Regions from separate parts of the Paenibacillus sp. AD87 genome, predicted to be linked through region 3. Evidence: riboswitches for the same ligand, from Rfam matches in the RefSeq annotation. Region 3 holds a riboswitch; each other region holds the start of a gene.
What was found. Region 3 has a riboswitch for cyclic di-AMP ahead of gpAD87_RS07480 (3D domain-containing protein). Riboswitches for the same ligand answer to the same signal wherever they lie in the genome.
Positions count from the first base shown of each region.

Region 1 (3,484 bases), 2.7 Mb from region 3:
TATTTAGTGTTATTTTATATAACTTTATGAGTTACTTTATACTAAGGGATATGAAGGATGGTAATACAAATAAAGTAGAGTGATCGGCCTAATCGGGTATACAAACGGGATTAAATTTAATCATATGCACTTCGTAGGAGAAAATGACGAGATTATACGATTTATGGAAGGAAAAGCGCAGTTAAAATGATATTAAGAAAAATGCTTTACTTTTAAACATGAACCGGGTATAATCAATTTTGTTGCCGATTATTTACGACATGCGGTCGTGGTGGAATGGCAGACACGCTATCTTGAGGGGGTAGTGGGTGTATACCCGTGGAGGTTCGAGTCCTCTCGACCGCATCATAAGAACGATAAAAAAGAAGCTTCCCGTATGGGAAGCTTCTTTTTTTTGTTTTATTTACAGTACAGATGGGCCAGACAAAAAAAGGTCACCCGTTTCCCCTGAATGCATGCTCATTCTGTCTGCTGGGGTCGGATGGCCTTTACTTGTTATTTAAGCAATTCTTTGATGTCCGCTTCAATTTTATCAGGTGTTGTTTTGGGAGCATACCGTTTCAGAACACGTCCGTTCTGATCCACAAGGAATTTGGTGAAGTTCCATTTGATGGCTTTGGAGCCGAGTACGCCTGGCGCTTCTTTGGTAAGGTGCTGGAAAAGAGGGTGAGCGCTTGAACCATTCACATCGATCTTCTCAAACATCGGGAAGCTAACACCATAGTTCATCTGGCAGAACTCGGCAATATCATCAGAAGAGCCTTTTTCCTGTGCAAACTGGTTGCTTGGAAAACCAAGAACTTCGAATGGGGAGTCTTTAAACTTATCCTGAAGCTCTTGCAGACCTTTGAATTGAGGTGTGAGGCCGCATTGGCTTGCTGTATTCACGATAAGCAGTACTTTGTCACGATAGTTGGACATTTCAACTTCCTGACCGCGAAGGGTGTTTACTTTGTAGTCGTAGACTGACATGAAAATCGCCTCCATTTCATATTCTTCTTTCTTCTATTATATTGATTACAATTAAATAATGCAAAATTAATATTGCTTTTTTAACTCAATTTGAAGCTGTCGTGTATGATCTGTGACTGATTTGCTACCTGAATTTCGCTAAAGAGAGAATTAGAGAGCTTTGATGAGATGGGTAGAGAATGGATGCGTTGTAAGCGCTATTATTGATGTGAAATGGCAAAAATCCGTCGATTCGGTGATCTGCGCAGACTTTACACCAATATGGCACGGGTGTATGATTCATATCGTAATTCCAATTTAAATTAAATTTTACATGAAAAACGAAACAAACGATAATATCGCTCTGATTAATGATTATAAAAGAACGATGTTTTAATCGCTGAGTTTCCATTCATTCATGGGTGGGAAACGGGGGAACCAACAGGATGAACTGTCCAAGACAGTAGGCATCCATGGGGTGAATTTTCCGGTGACAGCCGGAAATAGGGCGACTCTCGCGCCCGAATCCGTCAGCTAACCTCGTAAGCGTTAAAGGGAGAGGCAACAAGCCGTACGCTGGTTCATAGTGTCTTTTTGCTATGGATTATTGAAGAAGCGTCCGGGAGGCCTTGGTCCCCCACGCTTCTTTTTTGTTGTCTTTTCACGCCAAGGGAGGAACGAATGATGGATAAAGAGATGATCTTAGTGACTGCTCCAAATGAAGCAGGACGTAAATTTATCAAATTGCTGATGTACAAAAAAATGCCGTTTGCCGTTCTGACCAACAGTGCAGGGGAAGAGCGCAGGCTCCGGAGAATCGGTGTGGAGCATGTCATTCGCATGAACACGGCTGCAGCTCAGAAATGGTTTTTGCCGCAAGGTAGTGTCGGCAATGTTTTTATTTTTGAAAATAGCCTTAACCTGACCTGTCGATATTTGCAGATCTGCCGCTCATGGACATCCAAGTCCTTGTGTGTCATTACGGAACAAAGCCACCCCAAAGGGATCTATCGGGGAATGGGAGCAGACCGTATTGTATATTCCTTGAATGGGGAAGTTGGGTTTCTGCTGAATGGCTAGTGGCTAGTACTATTCCTGTGATTGATCCAGTGTCAGCTGCCTGTTATAATTGAAATCATAAATAAACGGAAACTTGAGGAGACTCATGCATGTTGGTGGGTCTTCTTTTTTATGGTTTGGGAAATAGGGATATGGATTTCCTGTGGCTAACGAGGAGGAATAGGCGTGCCGGATGTACGTGGAATACAATGGTTGTTCTTTGATGTGGGGGATACGCTCGTGGACGAATGGGAGCCGGTAGATGATATTATCGGTCAGTTCGTTCGTGAAGCTTGTGCGCTTGGTTATCAGGTGGAGATGCAGACGGTGCGAGATATATTTGCCGCCTCTTACCGAAATTACGAGCAATGGCCGATGAAATTGGCTATTCGTACCCTTATCAGCGATGAGGGGCACCGGGAACAGATACAGGAGAAGCTGAAGTTCCGCAAAGAGCTTGAGCGCCCCTTTGCGTCAGCCGACGCTGTTCTCCAGACGTTGTCGCAACACTATAAGATTGGTATCATTGCCAATCAGAGTCCGGGGACGGAAAATCGGCTGGATAGCTACGGCTTGCGCAAGTATGTGGATGTGCTGGCCTGTTCGGCTGAAGAAGGAGTGTCCAAGCCTGATCCTGAATTGTATGCTGTAGCGTTGAAACAGGCGGGATGCAAACCTGAGGAAGCGGTCATGATCGGCGACAGGATTGATAATGATATTATTCCGGCTAAGAAGCTGGGTATGCACACGATCCGGATTTTGCAGGGTTATGGCAGGTTCCAGCCGGAGCTTGCGGATGCAGAGCGTCCAGACTGGACTATTGAATCACTGGAGGAACTTCTTCCATTGTTAATGGTAACTCAAAATTCAGACAACTAAATAAGAGCAGTGTTTAAGATCTAATCGGTATAATTAGGCTGCTGCTCAAACATATAAAAGGCTGATCGTCTCAAGGGGTACGTTACTTGAGTTGATCAGCCTTTTTGAGTTAGACAAAATACGGCGTAATCCCGTTTAACCTAGAACAACAGAATGGTCTGGATAATCAGATACACATTCAGGACAACGATAACTCCGGCAATGATCCAGGAGATGATTTTGAGCCAAAGCTTGTTGGCAAAAGCCCCCATGCTTTTTTTGTCACTCGTAAACATTACCAGCGGAATGACGGCAAAGGGTAGCTGCAGAGACAGCACAACCTGGCTAAGAATCAACAGTTCCTCTGTTCCGTGCTCTCCGGCAATGGCTGTTACGATGACGGCCGGGATGATAGCGATCAGACGTGTAACCAGTCGACGAAGCCACGCTGGAATACGAATGTTCAGGAAGCCTTCCATTACAATCTGTCCGGATAACGTGCCTGTGAGTGTTGAGTTTTGGCCTGAAGCCAGCAGGGCTACACCGAACAGGATGCTGGCGATGGTGGTTCCCAGCAGAGGTGTCAACAGATGGTAAGCATCTGTAATTTCCGCGA
Region 1 is NZ_LXQN01000007.1:4,385,548-4,389,031, reverse strand. Features, by position in the region: tRNA gene gpAD87_RS19400 (tRNA-Leu) at 263-345, shown strand; partial or broken gene gpAD87_RS32990 (hypothetical protein) at 452-517, shown strand; gene gpAD87_RS19395 (glutathione peroxidase) at 496-972, opposite strand; cyclic di-AMP (ydaO/yuaA leader) riboswitch at 1,340-1,515, shown strand; gene gpAD87_RS19390 (hypothetical protein) at 1,633-2,031, shown strand; gene gpAD87_RS19385 (HAD family hydrolase) at 2,197-2,889, shown strand; gene gpAD87_RS19380 (Nramp family divalent metal transporter) at 3,030-3,484, opposite strand, start outside.
Region 1: another riboswitch for cyclic di-AMP. It lies ahead of gpAD87_RS19390 (hypothetical protein); the one in region 3 lies ahead of gpAD87_RS07480 (3D domain-containing protein).

Region 2 (3,484 bases), on a different contig from region 3:
GTTTCTTCCATGCCTTTCATACGCTCACAATCCTTCACGTTCAATTTGCGATAATGCTTCGGAGAACTCTTCCCGGGTAATCTGGAATACACTCAACCGCTTGTGGAACTGTTTGCCATTGCAATAACCTATGCCCAGCAGATTGCCCATCTCCATACGACGTGCAGCAGCCTGTGGGTGCACAATCAGTCCCGCCGCAATCAGATCCTCCCAATCAATCAGACTGGGTGCGCCTTCATATGACGTGTGCACACGTGCCAATGCATGACGAATCGCCTCCGGTGAGGCGTTCTCCACCCCGATGTCGCCTTTACGCGTAGCATCCGCCTCAGGGATGAAAGCATGCTTGCAACCAGGTACTTTATTGGCGATAATTTTACGAATACGTTCACCAGCATGATCCGGGTCTGTCAGTACGATGACACCACGTCTCTCTTGAGCAAGTGCGATCCGCTTTAGAATGCGCTGGTTGATGGCGGACCCACCAGTCTCGATCGTATCTGCCTGAACCGCACGTCGAATGGCTACGGTATCGTCACGGCCTTCTACCACGATCACTTCTTTTATCATGTTCCATTTCTTCCTTTCTAACGCAAAAAGAAGAGGAATATCCCTCTTCTCTGCCAAACGGCGGGGGAGACTGAATTCAGACCCCTCCGCCGCATATTCCGCATGAATCATTCATGCTTATATTTTATAGCATTCCCATTTCAAAGTAAAACGATTTTAGTTCGCTTCCGGCTTCACCGGACCAATCACATATACCGTCTTGCCTTTCTTCCGTCCGAAGTTCAGGGCATGCTTCACACTATCATAATACACATCAATTTTGTTGCCTTTAATGGCACCACCTGTGTCTTCCGCGCGACGGAAGCCAAGGCCCTCGATATACACCCACCAGCCAATCGGAATGATTTTGGGATCAACCGCAATGGTACGTCCCTCAGTTACCCGAGTACCTGAAGCTGTTTTTGTGCCGATACCAGGCTCTTCAGAAGAGTATGCCGTCATGGATACATTTTTCAAGACTTTTGAATATTTAAAAGAACTGCCTGAGACGGTAATTACTTTGCTGCCCGAGGCAGCGGTTTTCTTCGAGTTCGTGGTTGTTGCTGTTTTTGTCGTGGAAGTCTGCGCCGATACCGTCTGAATCACTGGCTCTTTCACAACAGGTTTGGCTTTGGTACCAATGGCAATCACTTTATCGACGCGATTCGTTGCGACCGATTTACCCACCATTTTTTTGGAGACCAATTCTCCATCCTGAAACACTTTTTCAATATGCTGTACAAGTGTGCCTTCTTTACCGCTCACAACGACACGATTGTCGCCTTTGTACAAGCTAGGGTCAGCCGTTTTGATCACTTTATAAGCAATCGGATGTTCCACTTCCACCGTACGCTTTGTTACCCGCACTACACGGATTTTCATATCCGCTTCAATAGTGGTTCCAAGCGCCGGATATACTTTGTCTTCATTTGCAATTTGAATACCTGATTTTTTAATCGCATCTTTTACCGATGAATCGGTTGTATACAGAGTCTTGGTGTCCCCGTCTGCCGTAATATTAACTGGAACGGCCCGCTCAATAACGATGCGGTCTCCATCTGTGATCGCCCCATTCAAGGGCATGGATACCTGATCGTGAGGGCTGACTGTGATTGACTGCTCCTCCAGCATTTCCTGAAGCATTCCTGTACGAGTCTCTACCGCTTGAGCTTTGCCATCAATAACCAGTGAAATTTGTTTCCCGGCCTGACCGTAAACGACTAACAAGATCATGATTGTAAGCGCAATTGAGAAAATCGCGATCAATGCCATTTGACGCAAGTTCTCATGCTTCCACCGCAACGCGAAAGACTTACTGGATGATCGTGACTCATGGGTCTCTTCTGGTTGGAATGTGCCCACTTCTCCGTCCTCCTTCATAGCCTCGCCGTCTAAAGTAATGCATGATGTCTTTGACGCGACTATACCAAATTTTCTACAGAACACAGATCGGACCAACATAATCCGGTTCTGCACCATGAATCAATCTTCGCAACATGATGTCATCCTCCTGAATACTTACCGTATGATGACAGTATTTCTTTTATTCAAAAACAAAAAAGCCAAAGAAAGAGTTTAAGAGGAACTCTTTCGTGGCTTCCGAATGATTCTGAATATCGGAAATTCATGCACGAGGTTGCCTCTCTTTTTCCGCTTGCGAGGTTAGCTGTCGGGTTCGGGCGAAAGAGAGCCGCCCTATCTCCGGTCATCCGCTCATGGCGGACGCCCTTGAATTCACCCCGAGACCCAAAGAAGAAATCAAATACGGCTTCGCAGATTCATACGCTGCTTTTGGGTCAGCGCATGTTGCGCATCGGCTGCAATCACCGATGTTTAAGCCCTATTGGTTCCCCCGCTCTCCGTTAACGGAGACTCAGCGAGACTGATTCATGAAAGTAATGTTGTTTCATCGGAAAGTGTCCCTTTGTTCATCCCCCGAACATCTGTCCAATTTTCCGCACAACAATTCACTGAAAAGATGATATCCTGTTTCTATGCATGTTGTAAAGCGTTGTTCAAGTACGTTTTTCTAAATATTTGGTTAAAATATTGTAATATTCTTGATTTATTTGGATCAAAAAGCAAATTAACTCCGCCTAACTCACTTTTTCACCCGTTTTGCTCGATCTTTTAACGAATCCCAAATCGTTCCATGGCATTTTTGGTCGTTATTGCTGCAATTTCCTCTATCGAAATGCCTTTAATTTCCGCAGCTGCTTCTGCAACCAGACGTACATGCGCTGTCTCATTTCGTTTTCCACGATAAGGGTGCGGTGTTAAATAAGGAGCGTCCGTTTCGATGAAAAATCGGTCCATAGGAACCTTCTCAAGTACCTCTTTGGGTTGCTTTGCATTTTTGAACGTGATTGGCCCTCCGAAGGAAAGATGAAAGCCTAAATCCAGACACATTTTCGCCGTTTCCCAGCTGCCAGAGAAGGAATGCATGACACCGCCTACTTCTCCAGCTTTCTCTTCACGCAGAATCTTTACAATATCTTCATGCGCATCCCGGTTGTGAATGACAATCGGCATATTCAACTCACGGGCAAGACCAATCTGTTGTCGTAATACGCGATGTTGAACCTCTTTCGGTGAAGTGTCCCAGTAATAGTCTAGACCAATTTCACCGATGGCTACCACTTTTTCATGCTTGCATAAAGATGCAATCCATTCCAGATCACCCTCTTGCATTGTGATTGCATCCACTGGGTGCCAGCCTACGGCAGCATATATAAAATCATAGGTTTCAGCCAGCTTCATCGTGGTTGGAATGGTCTCCCGGTTAAAGCCCACATTAATCATGCGACCAACGCCTGCATCCACAGCACGCTGAATCATTTCCTCGCGGTCCTCGTCGAATTGTGGTGCATCCAGGTGTGTATGTGTGTCGAACAACATCATGCTGTATTTCTCCCTTCATGTCGAATAAACGACT
Region 2 is NZ_LXQN01000019.1:114,685-118,168, forward strand. Features, by position in the region: gene rsmA (16S rRNA (adenine(1518)-N(6)/adenine(1519)-N(6))-dimethyltransferase RsmA) at 1-20, opposite strand, end outside; gene rnmV (ribonuclease M5) at 25-570, opposite strand; gene gpAD87_RS24255 (3D domain-containing protein) at 727-1,911, opposite strand; cyclic di-AMP (ydaO/yuaA leader) riboswitch at 2,185-2,438, opposite strand; gene gpAD87_RS24260 (TatD family hydrolase) at 2,680-3,450, opposite strand.
Region 2: another riboswitch for cyclic di-AMP. It lies ahead of gpAD87_RS24255 (3D domain-containing protein); the one in region 3 lies ahead of gpAD87_RS07480 (3D domain-containing protein).

Region 3 (3,484 bases):
GATCGGAACAGCTTACGTTGAAGTTATTCGTGGTACACCAATGCTGGTTCAGTTGATGATTATCTATTACGGGCTTGCCTTGACGTTTGGTATTACATTTTCGCCGCTTCAGGCGGGGATTATCACACTATCCATTAATAGTGGTGCCTATCTTGCTGAAATTTTCCGCGCAGGTATACAGGGTGTGGATCGAGGCCAACTGGAAGCAGCTCGGTCCCTGGGAATGGGCAGAGGTGCGGCAATGCGCTTCATCGTGCTCCCACAAGCGTTCAAAGCGGTGTTGCCAGCGATCGGTAATGAGTTCGTGACCATTATCAAGGAATCCTCCATCATCTCGGTTATTGGTATGGTGGACATTATGTATCAGGCAAGTGTAGTCAAAAACATTACGTACCAAGGAATGAATCCATTCCTGATTGCAGCGGCCATTTACTTTGTGCTGACGTTCATTTTGTCCAAGCTGCTGGGTCGACTGGAAAGGAAGTTGAGTGCAAGTGATAGACGTTAGACAATTACACAAATCATATGGAAATAACGATGTGCTCAAGGGCATTAACGTAACAATTGGTAAAGGCGAGGTTGTCGTGGTCATCGGTCCGTCCGGATCGGGGAAAAGTACCTTTTTGCGTTGTCTGAACTTATTGGAGCAGCCTACTTCCGGTGAGATTGACTTTGAGGGAGTTTCGATCACTGACCCTAAACACAACATTAATGCAACTCGTGAAAAAATGGGGATGGTTTTCCAGCATTTCAATCTGTTCCCGCACAAAACGGTGCAGCAGAACATTACGATTGCTCCCATTAAAGTGAAAAAACAATCTGCACAGAAAGCGGAACAAATCTGCGCAGATTTGCTCAAGACGGTTGGCCTGTCTGACAAAAAAGACGCTTATCCAAATCAGCTGTCCGGTGGACAGAAACAACGGATCGCTATTGCAAGAGCGCTTGCGATGCAGCCGCATGTCATGCTGTTTGACGAGCCTACTTCAGCACTGGACCCTGAAATGGTCGGTGAAGTACTGGATGTCATGAAGCGGCTTGCAGAGGGCGGCATGACTATGGTTATTGTAACGCATGAGATGGGCTTCGCACGCGAAGTAGGGGACCGCATCCTGTTCATGGATGGTGGGGTTATTGTAGAAGAAGGAACACCTGCTGAAGTGTTTGGTGAGCCTAAGCATGCACGTACACGTGACTTCCTTGCTAAAGTGCTCTAATCCATCCAAGTCATCATTAGGATGAATTGGATGAAAATGCAAAATATATACTGTGGATGAGAATTCTTATTCCCTCATAGATCCCTGTCGGCGACCTGTCGGCAGGGATTGTTTTGTGCGTGTGAATACGCACGGATTTACATAAAAAGTAACGTTTCTGTCATCAACGATATAAGCTCAAATAGACATTTTTTTGAAAAAGTCGCTTGAATTCAGCAAAAATATTGAAGTGAATTAGCCAGATGGTAACATTTACTACGACTCTTGGTTACAAAGTTGTGATATATTTGTTCCTGCCGAAACTTCCGGAGTTGGGAGTGTGGGGGATGTAACGATGCAGAGTGTGCTTGGGGAAGAATCATTTGCACACGGCTTGGGGTGAATTAGGGCTACATAAATTATGAATGTAATTGAACCTATAGGGTGGTTTCCTCCATCCGAATCCGACAACTAACTTCGCAGGCATAATGAGGGAGGAAGACCATGATTAACAAGAAACGTATAGCCAAAACAGCAACAGCTTTGCTGACAGCAGCAATGCTCATTCAGGCCGTTCCGGCTCATGCTGATTCAGTTCATGTGGCCAAAGAGGGGGATACCTTCTACACCTTATCCAAACAATATGGAGTTGGACTTAACGCTCTTATTAAAGCTAACAATGACATTTCAGCTTACAACATTTATGGTGGTTTGAAAATTACGATCCCTGGTAAAACAACGAACACTGCTTCTGCTGCAGCAGCTAAAACGGAGGCCAAAACGGTAACTGCCGCAAGCCTTGACGTTAATGCAGATAGTAAAGTTGTACAAGCCTGGGGTAAAACGTTTGATTACAGCAAAGCTGTCGACGTCAAAGCAACAGCATACTCCGCAGACGCTTCCGAAAATGGAGGATGGGGTGCTGTGGATTACTTCGGTAATCCGCTTGAATTGGGTACCATTGCAGTAGACCCGAGTATCATTCCATTGGGTACAAAGGTACTGGTGACAGGTCATACACATCCCGGACTGCCAAAACAGGCATTTGTCGCAACGGCTCGTGATGTGGGTAGTGCCATTAAAGGTCACAAGATCGATATCTTTATTCCTGGCAGCAAGCAATCCGTGAGCACATTTGGTATTCAGGATGTTGAACTTTACATTTTGAAATAAAATCAAAGCGTAGCTGCACATCATCATATGTGACTCCAACTAAATCTAAATTAAACAATAAAGGGTGTTCTCCAATCACGATAATGTGAATGAAGGACACCCTTTTGAATATCCGACTGCCGTATTCTAAACCTATTTACCCTTTGGCAGTTCCAGCATTTCGTCCAAAGTCACCAGCTCGTACCCGCGGTTTCGCAATTCCTCGATAACTTCAGGCAACGCCTCGATGGTACCACTCAGCTTCGATCCGACACCGCCTCCTGCATGTTGCAGAACAATGGAACCTGGTTTAACGGCCGACAGGATGTTTTGTTTGACTTCCTCTTTGGAGAGGCCCTTCCAGTCCAGGGAATCGACGTTCCAATTCACAATGCTGTAATGTTGTTTGGCCGCCCATTGCAGCTGTTGCTCATTAATGTCGCCATAAGGTGGACGAATCATTTTGGGAGTGTAGCCCGCCAGATTCCGAATAATATCCCCGGTATGTAAGATTTGTTTGCGAAATGCATTCATGGACAGCTTACTGAACTCCGGGTGATTGTAGCTGTGATTGCCAACAATATGCCCTTCCTTTACCATGCGTTTCACTAAATCCGGATGTTTCTCAGCGCGATGTCCCACAATGAAAAACGTAGCCCGCACCTTGTATTTTTTTAGAATATCCAACACCTGCGGGGTGAACCGTGGATCAGGTACGTCATCAAAAGTCAGTGCGACCTTTTTTGTCGAGGGGCCATTTGTTTTGAATGTATCCGCATATTTCTGTCTGAGCTGTCCCAGCGTCAGCTGCTCCTCTTCGGAAGAATCAGACTTCGAAGCAGGTTCGGTTTGCGGGCTTGAAGAAGCCCATAACTGAGCAGGAGCGTAACTTCCTCCCAGAAGAATGACCATGATGGATAACATGATGAGGCGTACACGCATGTTAGTGCCTCCTTTTCCCAAATTGCGTTCTCTTTGGTATGCCCGGGGCCATCCGTATTTATGCATAATGTGAGATGTTTCATTGCTGATTTATTAAATCGGAGCCATAATTCCACCATATATAAATATAAAAGGACAGGTGGATCAGGATGAGTACATACGACTTAAATTCCGTTCGTTTACAGGTGATTGAG
Region 3 is NZ_LXQN01000007.1:1,636,048-1,639,531, forward strand. Features, by position in the region: gene gpAD87_RS07470 (ABC transporter substrate-binding protein/permease) at 1-508, shown strand, start outside; gene gpAD87_RS07475 (amino acid ABC transporter ATP-binding protein) at 495-1,217, shown strand; cyclic di-AMP (ydaO/yuaA leader) riboswitch at 1,502-1,698, shown strand; gene gpAD87_RS07480 (3D domain-containing protein) at 1,701-2,369, shown strand; gene gpAD87_RS07485 (polysaccharide deacetylase family protein) at 2,502-3,290, opposite strand; gene gpAD87_RS07490 (prenylated flavin chaperone LpdD) at 3,440-3,484, shown strand, end outside.